3 regions of the Blautia faecicola genome follow, and region 1 is predicted to be linked to each of the others. Evidence: predicted binding sites of a transcription regulator. Region 1 holds the regulator's gene; each other region holds the start of a gene.
What was found. Region 1 encodes NrdR, which represses ribonucleotide reductase genes. Its sites were predicted from a motif close to CACAANATNTTGTG; they were not measured.
Positions count from the first base shown of each region.

Region 1 (3,290 bases):
TACTCATTATTATGAGCATTGCGTTTGTTGTGGTACTGGTGATGAATCTGATCGGATCCGGCGGGAACAAACATAAAAAACGTTGGTAAGGGAGACGAACGATGCTGCAGGTAAAGATAAAAAAGAAACTGGGAAATTTTCTGCTGGATGTGGATTTTTCGATGGATGGCGGTGTATTTGCCATCCTGGGAGCATCCGGATGTGGAAAAAGTATGACGTTAAAATGTATCGCAGGGATCGAACGCCCGGATGAGGGAAGAATCGTACTGAATGACCGGGTATTGTTTGACTCGGAAAAACGGATCAATCTGCCGCCACAGAAACGAAAAGTCGGATATATGTTTCAAGATTACGCATTGTTTCCCAACATGAATGTGGTACAGAACATTCAGGCGGGGATGGGAAGAAAGCCGGATCCGAAGAAAGTCAGAGAGTATATCACAGGATTTCAGCTTGGCGGACTGGAAAATCACATGCCGGGTCAGCTCTCCGGCGGACAAAAACAGCGTGTGGCGATGGCACGTATGCTGGCTTCGGAGCCGGAAGTGCTGCTTCTGGACGAACCGTTTGCTGCGCTGGACAGCTATCTGAAATGGAAAATGGAACAGCAGATGCTGGAACTTTTGCAGGAGGTACAGAAGCCTGTACTTTTCGTATCACACAGCAGAGATGAGGTCTACCGGCTGTGTGATACGGTCAGCTGTATCAACCAGGGACGGATGGAAGTGATCGAACCGGTAAAAGAATTTTTCCGGAATCCGAAGACGAAGACGGCGGCACTTTTATCCGGTTGTAAAAATATCTGTGCGGTGGAAGCCATGGAAAGCCACAAAGACGGAAACTGGCTCTGGGCAGCAGAGTGGGGCGTCGCCCTTCGGGTATCCAAAGAAGCCCTGCAGGCGCAGACGATCGGAATCCGCGCCCATTATTTTACAGGAGAAAAACCGGTGGAAGGCAATTACAGCGAGTTTCCGGTGGGTGAATACCGGATCATGGAAGATCCTTTTGAGTGGAATGTCTCTTTTCGAAAAGACGATTCCTGTGAGTGGCTGCAATGGAAAACAGCGAAAACCGACTGGGATCCTTCGGATGGAGTGCCCAAGGTGCTGTATGTGAAAGAAGAAGACCTGTTGCTGCTGGATGTCGGTACAGCCGGACGAGACTGAGAGAACAGCAATATGACAGAAATTATGTCTGGAGAAAAATGTTGTAGCTGTCAGAAAAACAGCTACAGTTTCTTCAGGCATTTTTTCTCATCGATTTCCACCAGAATAATATCTTCCCCGATCTGACAGATACATTCCCAGGGGATGCAGAATTCGCTGTCCCTTCCGAGAAAACAGCAGAATTTTCCGGGACCGGGAATGATGAGGGCGGTAATCTGCCCGTTACACGGATCAAATTCCACATCCACAGGGCAGCCAAGGGTTTTACAGTTGCAGGTATTGATGACTTCTTTTTGTTTCAGATCAATAATTCGCATAAAAATCCTGAATCTTATCTTTCTTTTATAATAATTATATGTTTTGTGGACAATTGTCTTGACGATGAGTTTGCGATTATATTATGATGAGAAGAGATAGAGCATCCGCTGCGTGAGGGGACGCAGGAGAGATGCCGGTTGTAGGAAAAGTAACTGTGAAGACACGGAACAGTTACTGGGAAAATAAGAAAACTGTGAGAAAATTGAACGGGAATAAGGGGACACGAGAGAATACCGGACAATCAAAGTCAGTTTGCGGAAAGAGAAGGATAAAATATGAAGTGTCCGTTTTGTAATCAGGATAATACCCGGGTTGTGGATTCCCGCCCGGTGGATGACAATACTGCCATCCGGAGAAGAAGAATGTGTGATGCGTGCGGAAAACGATTTACCACTTATGAGAAAGTAGAGACGATTCCGCTGATCGTGATCAAAAAAGACCAGAACAGAGAGCAGTTTGACCGGTCAAAGATTGAGGCGGGTGTACTGCGTGCCTGCCACAAACGTCCGGTATCTGCAGAACAGATCCACAAGCTGGTGGACGAGGTGGAAACCGAGATCTTCAATCTGGAGGAACGGGAGATTCCGAGTTCTGTGATCGGAGAGATCGTGATGGATAAACTCAAAGACCTGGAAGCAGTTGCCTATGTGCGTTTTGCTTCGGTATACAGAGAATTTAAAGATGTCAATACCTTTATGGATGAACTGAAGAAGATTCTGAAATAAATGGAAATTTGACAAGCGCACCATTGTGCGTTACAATAAAAAAAATATGTAATCCACTGAATTAGTGTGATAAAGTAAAAAAATGAAAACGAATGGAGGCAGATACTAATGAAGACTTTTGATAAATCTTCCAAACTGGATAACGTATTATACGATGTAAGAGGGCCCGTGGTGGACGAGGCGGCCAGAATGGAAGCGGATGGTCTCAGTATTCTGAAATTGAATATCGGTAATCCGGCTCCATTTGGTTTTAATGCACCGGAAGAAGTGATTCTGGATATGAGACAGTCCTTATGGGACTGCCAGGGATACTCGGATTCGAAGGGACTGTTTTCCGCAAGAAAAGCGGTTATGCAGTACTGTCAGTTAAAGCAAATCCCGGATGTGACGATGGACGATATTTACACCGGTAACGGCGTCAGTGAGCTGATCAACCTGAGTATGCAGGCACTGTTAAATGACGGTGACGAGATCCTCATCCCGGCACCGGATTATCCGTTGTGGACGGCAACAGCTACACTGGCAGGCGGTAAAGTGGTGCATTACATCTGTGACGAAGAGTCTGACTGGAATCCGGATATTGCGGATATCAGAAGTAAGATCACAGACAGAACAAAAGCAATCGTTATCATCAACCCGAACAACCCGACCGGAGCTTTGTATTCGAAAGAAATTCTGGAAGAGATCGTGAAGATCGCAGAAGAGTTCGGACTGATCATCTTCTCCGATGAGATCTATGACCGTCTGGTGATGGATGGACTGAAACATATTTCCATCGCATCGATCGCGCCGAAAAATGTGTTCTGCGTGACCTTCAGCGGACTGTCCAAATCCCATATGATCGCAGGTTTCCGTGTGGGCTGGATGGTATTAAGCGGAAATAAAAAAGCAGCAGCAGGTTATATCGAGGGAATCAAGATGCTTTCCAATATGCGCCTTTGTTCGAATGTACCAGCACAGTCGATCATTCAGACGGCGCTTGGCGGATATCAGAGCGTAGAAGAGTATCTGCAGCCGGGCGGAAGAATCTATGAACAGAGAGAAGTGATCTATAAACTGTTGAATGATATTCCGGGAGTAT
Region 1 covers NZ_SDKC01000001.1:1,248,467-1,251,756, forward strand. Annotated here, with positions in the region: gene modB (molybdate ABC transporter permease subunit) at 1-89, shown strand, start outside; gene ETP43_RS05590 (sulfate/molybdate ABC transporter ATP-binding protein) at 102-1,166, shown strand; gene ETP43_RS05595 (PRC-barrel domain-containing protein) at 1,229-1,483, opposite strand; gene nrdR (transcriptional regulator NrdR) at 1,760-2,209, shown strand; gene ETP43_RS05605 (aminotransferase class I/II-fold pyridoxal phosphate-dependent enzyme) at 2,318-3,290, shown strand, end outside.

Region 2 (3,290 bases), 1.8 Mb from region 1:
CGAGGTGCACGGCAACATGCTTCGCGATGCACAGAATCAATTCTGCCTTGTAACTTACCCGCAATTGTGCTAGTGTAATATGCAGAGTATGTTGGGAAAGGTCGAAAAACGGGATGGAACAGGAAAAAATATTAGTGGTTCTTCCGGTGAGAGAAGAACAGAAAGATCGAATCAGAAACACCGCACCGGATGCGAAAGTAACCTACTGCCTGGAAGCAGAGGTGACGAAAGAGCAGGTGCAGGATGCAAATATTATTATCGGCAACGTAAAACCGGAATTCTTAAAAGATTCCCCGAATCTGCGCTGGATACAGTTAAATAATGCCGGAACCGAAGGATTCTGCGAGCCGGGTGTTCTGCCAAAACAGGCACAGCTGACCAATGCAACCGGAGCCTACGGAATGGCGATTTCTGAGCATCTGATCGCGATGCTGTTTGCTCTGCAGAAACGCCTGGACATTTACCATGACCAGCAAACAGACCACCGCTGGGAAAAACAGACCCATATGATGGTCACAGAGGGAAGCCATGTTCTGGTGATCGGCCTTGGAGATATCGGAACGACATTTGCAAGAAAAATGAAAGTACTGGGTGCACATGTGACCGGCATTAGAAGGAGCCAGAAACCAAAACCGGAGTACGTGGATGCACAATACACAATGGAAGCCCTGCCGGAACTGTTGCCGCAGGCAGATATCGTGGTAATGAGCCTTCCGGGATACAGCGATACCAAAGGTGTGATTGGAGAAAAAGAATTACAGTTGATGAAATCGAACGCAATTTTGTTAAATGTAGGTCGCGGAACCGCCATCGACAGTCTGGCACTTGCGAAAGCACTGCAGGGGCGAAGCATTTACGGCGCAGGTCTGGACGTCACCGATCCGGAACCACTTCCGGAAGATCACCCGCTGTGGAATGCTCCGCACTGTATCATTACCCCACATGTGTCCGGTGGATATGCACTGCCGGAGACACTCGAGAAGATTCTGAATCTTTCGATTGAGAACCTGGAACGTTACGAAAAAGGCGAAGCCCTTCACAATATCATTGACTTTTCCACTGGATATGTGAAACGGTAAGACAGGCGTTCGGAAAATTGCATAAAAAATAAAACAAAAAAAGAGAAGAATTTTCAGGGTTCTTCTCTTTCCTTTTGCAGATAACCGTGCTATACTGTTGTCTACAAAATGTTGTTTTGAAAAACAGAAAAAACACTATATATAGTAGTAAGGAGTGGAAACAATGGTATATATTATCAAGAAGGACGGCACAAAAGAAGAGTTCGATGCCAATAAGATCAAGCGTGCGGTCAATAAATCGGCAGGTCGTGTCATGTATCGTTTTACCGATGACGAGATCAATTTTATCTGTAAATATGCGACCGACCGTGCAGAAGCCATGTCCAGAGAACGCAAGGGCGGAAAGATCATGATCCAGGATATGCACAACATCGTGGAGGGCGCTCTGGAACAGGTGAACCCGGCAGTAGCAAAAAGCTATCGTGATTACCGGAATTATAAAGTAGACTTTATTCATATGATGGACGAAGTCTACACGAAAAGCCAGTCCATCCGTTATATCGGAGATAAGAGCAACGCCAACACCGACAGTGCACTGGTAGCAACAAAACGAAGTCTGATCTTTAACGAGCTGAACAAAGAATTATACAGAAAATTCTTTATGAACCGGAACGAACTGCAGGCATGCAAAGATGGTTATATTTACATCCACGATCAGTCTGCGCGTCTGGATACAATGAACTGCTGTCTGTTTGATGTGGGATCTGTTCTGCGTGGTGGATTTGAGATGGGAAATGTCTGGTACAACGAGCCGAAGACCCTGGACACCGCATTTGACGTTATGGGTGATATCATCCTCAGTACCGCAGCACAGCAGTACGGCGGATTTACCGTACCGGAAGTAGACAAGATCCTGTCTCCGTATGCACAGAAAAGCTATAACAAATATTATGAAGAATTCCTGAAATATTCCGATCCGTCCTGGGAAGGAAGAGAAGAAAAGGGTCGTGTATATGCCTGGGAAAAAGTCTGCCGTGACTGTGATCAGGGATGGCAGGGAATTGAATATAAATTAAATACCGTTGGTTCCTCCCGTGGCGACTATCCGTTTGTTACTGTGACACTGGGACTGGGAACGGGAAGATTTGAAAAAATGATCTCAAAATCTCTGCTGAAAGTCCATATGGGCGGACAGGGAAAAGCCGGACATAAAAAACCGGTACTGTTCCCGAAGATTGTGTTCCTGTATGATGAAGAGATCCATGGAGATGGAAAAGAATGTGAAGATGTCTTTGAGGCAGGTGTTGCCTGCTCTGCAAAAACCATGTATCCGGACTGGCTGTCCATGAGTGGCCAGGGATATATTTCCAGCATGTACAAAAAATATAAAAAAGTAATCAGCCCGATGGGGTGTCGTGCCTTCTTAAGTCCGTGGTATGAGCGTGGCGGTATGGAACCGGCAGATGAAAACGATGTGCCTGTCTTTGTCGGTCGTTTCAACATCGGTGCGGTCAGCCTGCATCTTCCGATGATCCTGGCAAAAGCCCGTGCAGAGAACACAGATTTTTATGAAGTTCTGGATTTCTATCTGGAGATGATCCGCGGACTGCATAAGAGAACATACGATTACCTTGGTGAGATGCGTGCTTCCACGAATCCGCTGGCATACTGTGAGGGCGGTTTCTACGGAGGCCATCTGAAACCATCCGATAAGATCCGTCCGTTACTCCGTCCGATGACAGCCTCCTTCGGTATCACAGCACTGAACGAACTGCAGGAACTTTACAATGGTAAATCCATTGCCGAAGACGGAGAATTTGCACTGGAAGTGCTTCGTTATATCAATGATAAGATTAATGTATACAAAAAAGAGGATCAGATCCTGTATGCAATTTACGGAACACCGGCTGAGAGCCTTTGCGGTCTGCAGGTAGAGCAGTTCCGCAAGATGTACGGTATCGTGCGCGGGGTATCCGACCGTCCGTATGTGAGCAACAGTTTCCACTGCCACGTAACTGAGGATATTACTCCTATCCAAAAACAGGATCTGGAAGGAAGATTCTGGGAACTGTGCAACGGTGGTAAGATCCAATATGTCAGATATCCGATTTCCTACAATGTACATGCTATAAAAGCACTGATCCGTCGGGCGATGAATCTGGGTTATTATGAGGGTGTGAATCTGTCGCTGGCCTACTGCGACGATTGCGGACATCAGGAGCTCGAGATGGATGTCTGCCCGGTCTGCGGTTCCAGAAACCTGACCAAGAT
Region 2 covers NZ_SDKC01000001.1:3,053,062-3,056,351, reverse strand. Annotated here, with positions in the region: gene ETP43_RS13765 (D-2-hydroxyacid dehydrogenase) at 114-1,079, shown strand; gene nrdD (anaerobic ribonucleoside-triphosphate reductase) at 1,243-3,290, shown strand, end outside.
Region 2: nrdD (anaerobic ribonucleoside-triphosphate reductase) is a predicted target of NrdR. The motif match lies at 1,213-1,226, and genes of this name have one in related genera.

Region 3 (3,290 bases), 400 kb from region 1:
TGCACGGGGGCTGAAAGAGAACTCCAAAGAGGATGAGCAGGGGCTTTTGTATAACGAGATCGTGGCGTATGAATACAAGCGTGATTTTGCCACGGCGAAAGAGAAGATGAAAACATATCTGGAACAGTATCCGGAAGACGAGGCGGCACTCCGGGAGAACGAGTTTCTTTCTACCAGATAGGAGGAAAAAGACATGTATGAGATGGGGGAACAGCTGGAACGGGTGATTCTGGCAGGCGTGCAGACGCATGAGTCTGATGATACCGTACAATCTTTATATGAACTGAGAGAACTGGCAGAGACAGCAGGAGCGGTCACTGTGGGAACGATCATGCAAAGCAGAGAGACGATTCATCCGGCAACGTACCTTGGAAAAGGAAAGCTGGAGGAGTTAAAGGAACTGCTGTATGACCTGGATGCTACCGGCGTGATCTGCGACGATGAGCTTTCCCCTGCCCAGTTAAACAACCTGGAACAGGAGCTGGAATGCAAAGTGATGGACAGAACGATGGTCATTTTGGATATCTTTGCACAGAGGGCAAAAACCAGCGAAGGAAAGATCCAGGTGGAACTTGCCCAGTTAAAATACCGGGCGGCACGGCTGGTCGGTATGCGAGCCTCCCTGTCCCGTCTGGGCGGTGGGATCGGTACACGTGGACCCGGAGAGAAAAAGCTGGAGATGGACCGTCGACTGATCCACAGCCGGATCGGTCAGTTAAAAGAACAGCTCGAACAGGTGCAGAAGCACCGCGAACTGATCCGCAGCCAGCGGGATAAGAGCCAAGTGAAGGTGGCGGCGATCGTAGGATACACCAACGCAGGCAAATCCACGTTGCTCAATACGATGACACAGGCAGGGGTTCTTGAGGAAAATCAGTTGTTTGCCACGCTGGATCCAACCACAAGGGCACTGGATCTTCCGGGAAAACAGCAGATTCTTCTGACGGATACCGTAGGATTTATCCGGAAACTGCCGCATCATCTGATCGAGGCGTTTAAAAGTACGTTGGAGGAAGCAAAATACGCGGACATGATCCTCCATGTGGTGGATGCGTCCAACCCGCAGATGGATGAGCATATGCAGGTGGTCTACGATACCCTGCGACAGCTTGGCGTGTCGGATAAGAAAGTGATCACACTGTTTAACAAACAGGATCTGTGTACGGATAAGGAACAGCTCAGAGATTTTCAGGCGGATCATGTGCTCCAGATCTCGGCAAAGAACGGACAGGGACTCGAGGAGTTAAAGGAACTTCTCGCGGAGGTTCTGCGCGAAGGACAGATCTATATCGAGCGTCTGATTCCGTACGATCAGGCTGGGATTATTGCCCGGATCCGAAGACACGGACAGGTGGTACAGGAAGAATTTCTGGCGGAAGGAATTTCTCTGAAGGCATATGTGCCGATGGAGGTTTACAGTCAGATCTGAGAAAAGAAGAAAGAAGAGGGAAAAGCCCTATAGAAAGGCGGTTTTCTCTCTTTTCAAGGTTACATAACATTACTACCATATATTGTGCAAGTAGAAAATACGACACAATATATGGTAGTTTTTTGTATTGACAGAGAAAGAACGGTTTGCTACTATAGTAGTCGACACATCCGCCAAACAAAGTTTCGGAAAGCGTCAGAAGCAGGAAGACACACATCCGTGTATCTTGCAAAAGCAACAGGAAAAGAGGATGGAAGAATGTTTAATGTTATAAAACGTGATGGGGAAGTCGCAGCGTTTCAGCTGAGTAAAATTACACAGGCGATCGAGAAAGCGTTCCAGGCGCAGGAAAAACAGTATACGCCGGATATGATGGAGATGCTCGGACTGCGGGTAACTGCGGATTTCCAGAATAAGATAAAAAAAGACCAGGTGTCTGTGGAAGATATCCAGGACAGTGTGGAAAATGTTCTGATCCAGTGCGGTTATTCAGAAGTGGCAAAAGCTTATATTCTCTACCGCAAACAGAGAGAAAAAGTAAGAAATATGAAATCCACGATTCTGGACTATAAAGAAATCGTAAACAGCTATGTGAAAGTGGAAGACTGGCGTGTCAAAGAGAACTCTACAGTGACGTATTCCGTCGGTGGTCTGATCTTAAGCAACTCCGGAGCGGTAACAGCAAACTACTGGCTGTCCGAGATCTATGACAAAGAGATCGCAGACGCACACAGAAACGCAGATATCCATATTCACGACCTTTCCATGCTGACCGGATACTGTGCCGGCTGGTCGTTAAAACAGCTGATTAAAGAGGGATTAGGGGGAATAGAAGGCAAGATCACTTCTGCTCCGGCAAAACATCTGAGCGTTCTGTGCAACCAGATGGTCAATTTCCTTGGCATCATGCAGAACGAATGGGCAGGTGCGCAGGCATTTTCTTCTTTCGACACCTACCTGGCTCCGTTTGTAAAAGCAGACCATCTGACCTATCCGGAAGTGAAAAAATGTATCGAAGCTTTTATCTACGGCGTCAATACACCGAGCCGCTGGGGAACCCAGGCTCCGTTCTCCAACATCACACTGGACTGGACCGTTCCGGATGACCTGGCAGAACTTCCGGCGATCGTTGGCGGAAAAGAGATGGACTTTAAATACAAAGACTGTAAAAAAGAGATGGACATGGTCAACAAGGCATTTATCGAGGCGATGATCGAGGGCGATGCCAACGGCAGAGGATTCCAGTATCCGATCCCGACCTACTCCATCACAAAAGAATTCGACTGGTCTGATACCGAAAACAACCGTCTGCTCTTTGAGATGACATCCAAATACGGAACCCCGTATTTTTCCAACTATATCAACAGCGATATGCAGCCGAGCGATGTAAGAAGTATGTGCTGCCGTCTGCGTCTGGATCTGAGAGAACTGCGTAAAAAGACCGGAGGATACTTCGGTTCCGGCGAAAGCACCGGTTCTGTAGGCGTGGTAACGATCAATATGCCGCGGATCGCTTATCTGTCTCAGGATGAGGACGAATTTTATCAGCGTCTGGACCGTCTGATGGACATTTCCGCGCGTTCCCTGCACATCAAGAGAGAAGTGATCGGAAAACTGCTGGATGAGGGTCTGTACCCGTATACCAAGCGCTATCTGGGAAGCTTTGACAATCATTTCTCCACCATCGGTCTGGTGGGAATGAATGAGGCTGGTCTGAATGCAAGATGGCTTCGCGCGGATATGGCTGACGAGAAGACACAGAAGTTTACAAAAGACGTCCTGAACCATATGAGAGAGCGGCTGTCCGATTATCAGGAAGAATACGGAGAACTGTATAACCTGGAGGCAACACCGGCAGAAT
Region 3 covers NZ_SDKC01000001.1:846,936-850,225, forward strand. Annotated here, with positions in the region: gene ETP43_RS03925 (tetratricopeptide repeat protein) at 1-181, shown strand, start outside; gene hflX (GTPase HflX) at 194-1,429, shown strand; gene ETP43_RS03935 (ribonucleoside triphosphate reductase) at 1,688-3,290, shown strand, end outside.
Region 3: ETP43_RS03935 (ribonucleoside triphosphate reductase) is a predicted target of NrdR. The motif match lies at 1,533-1,546, and genes of this name have one in related genera.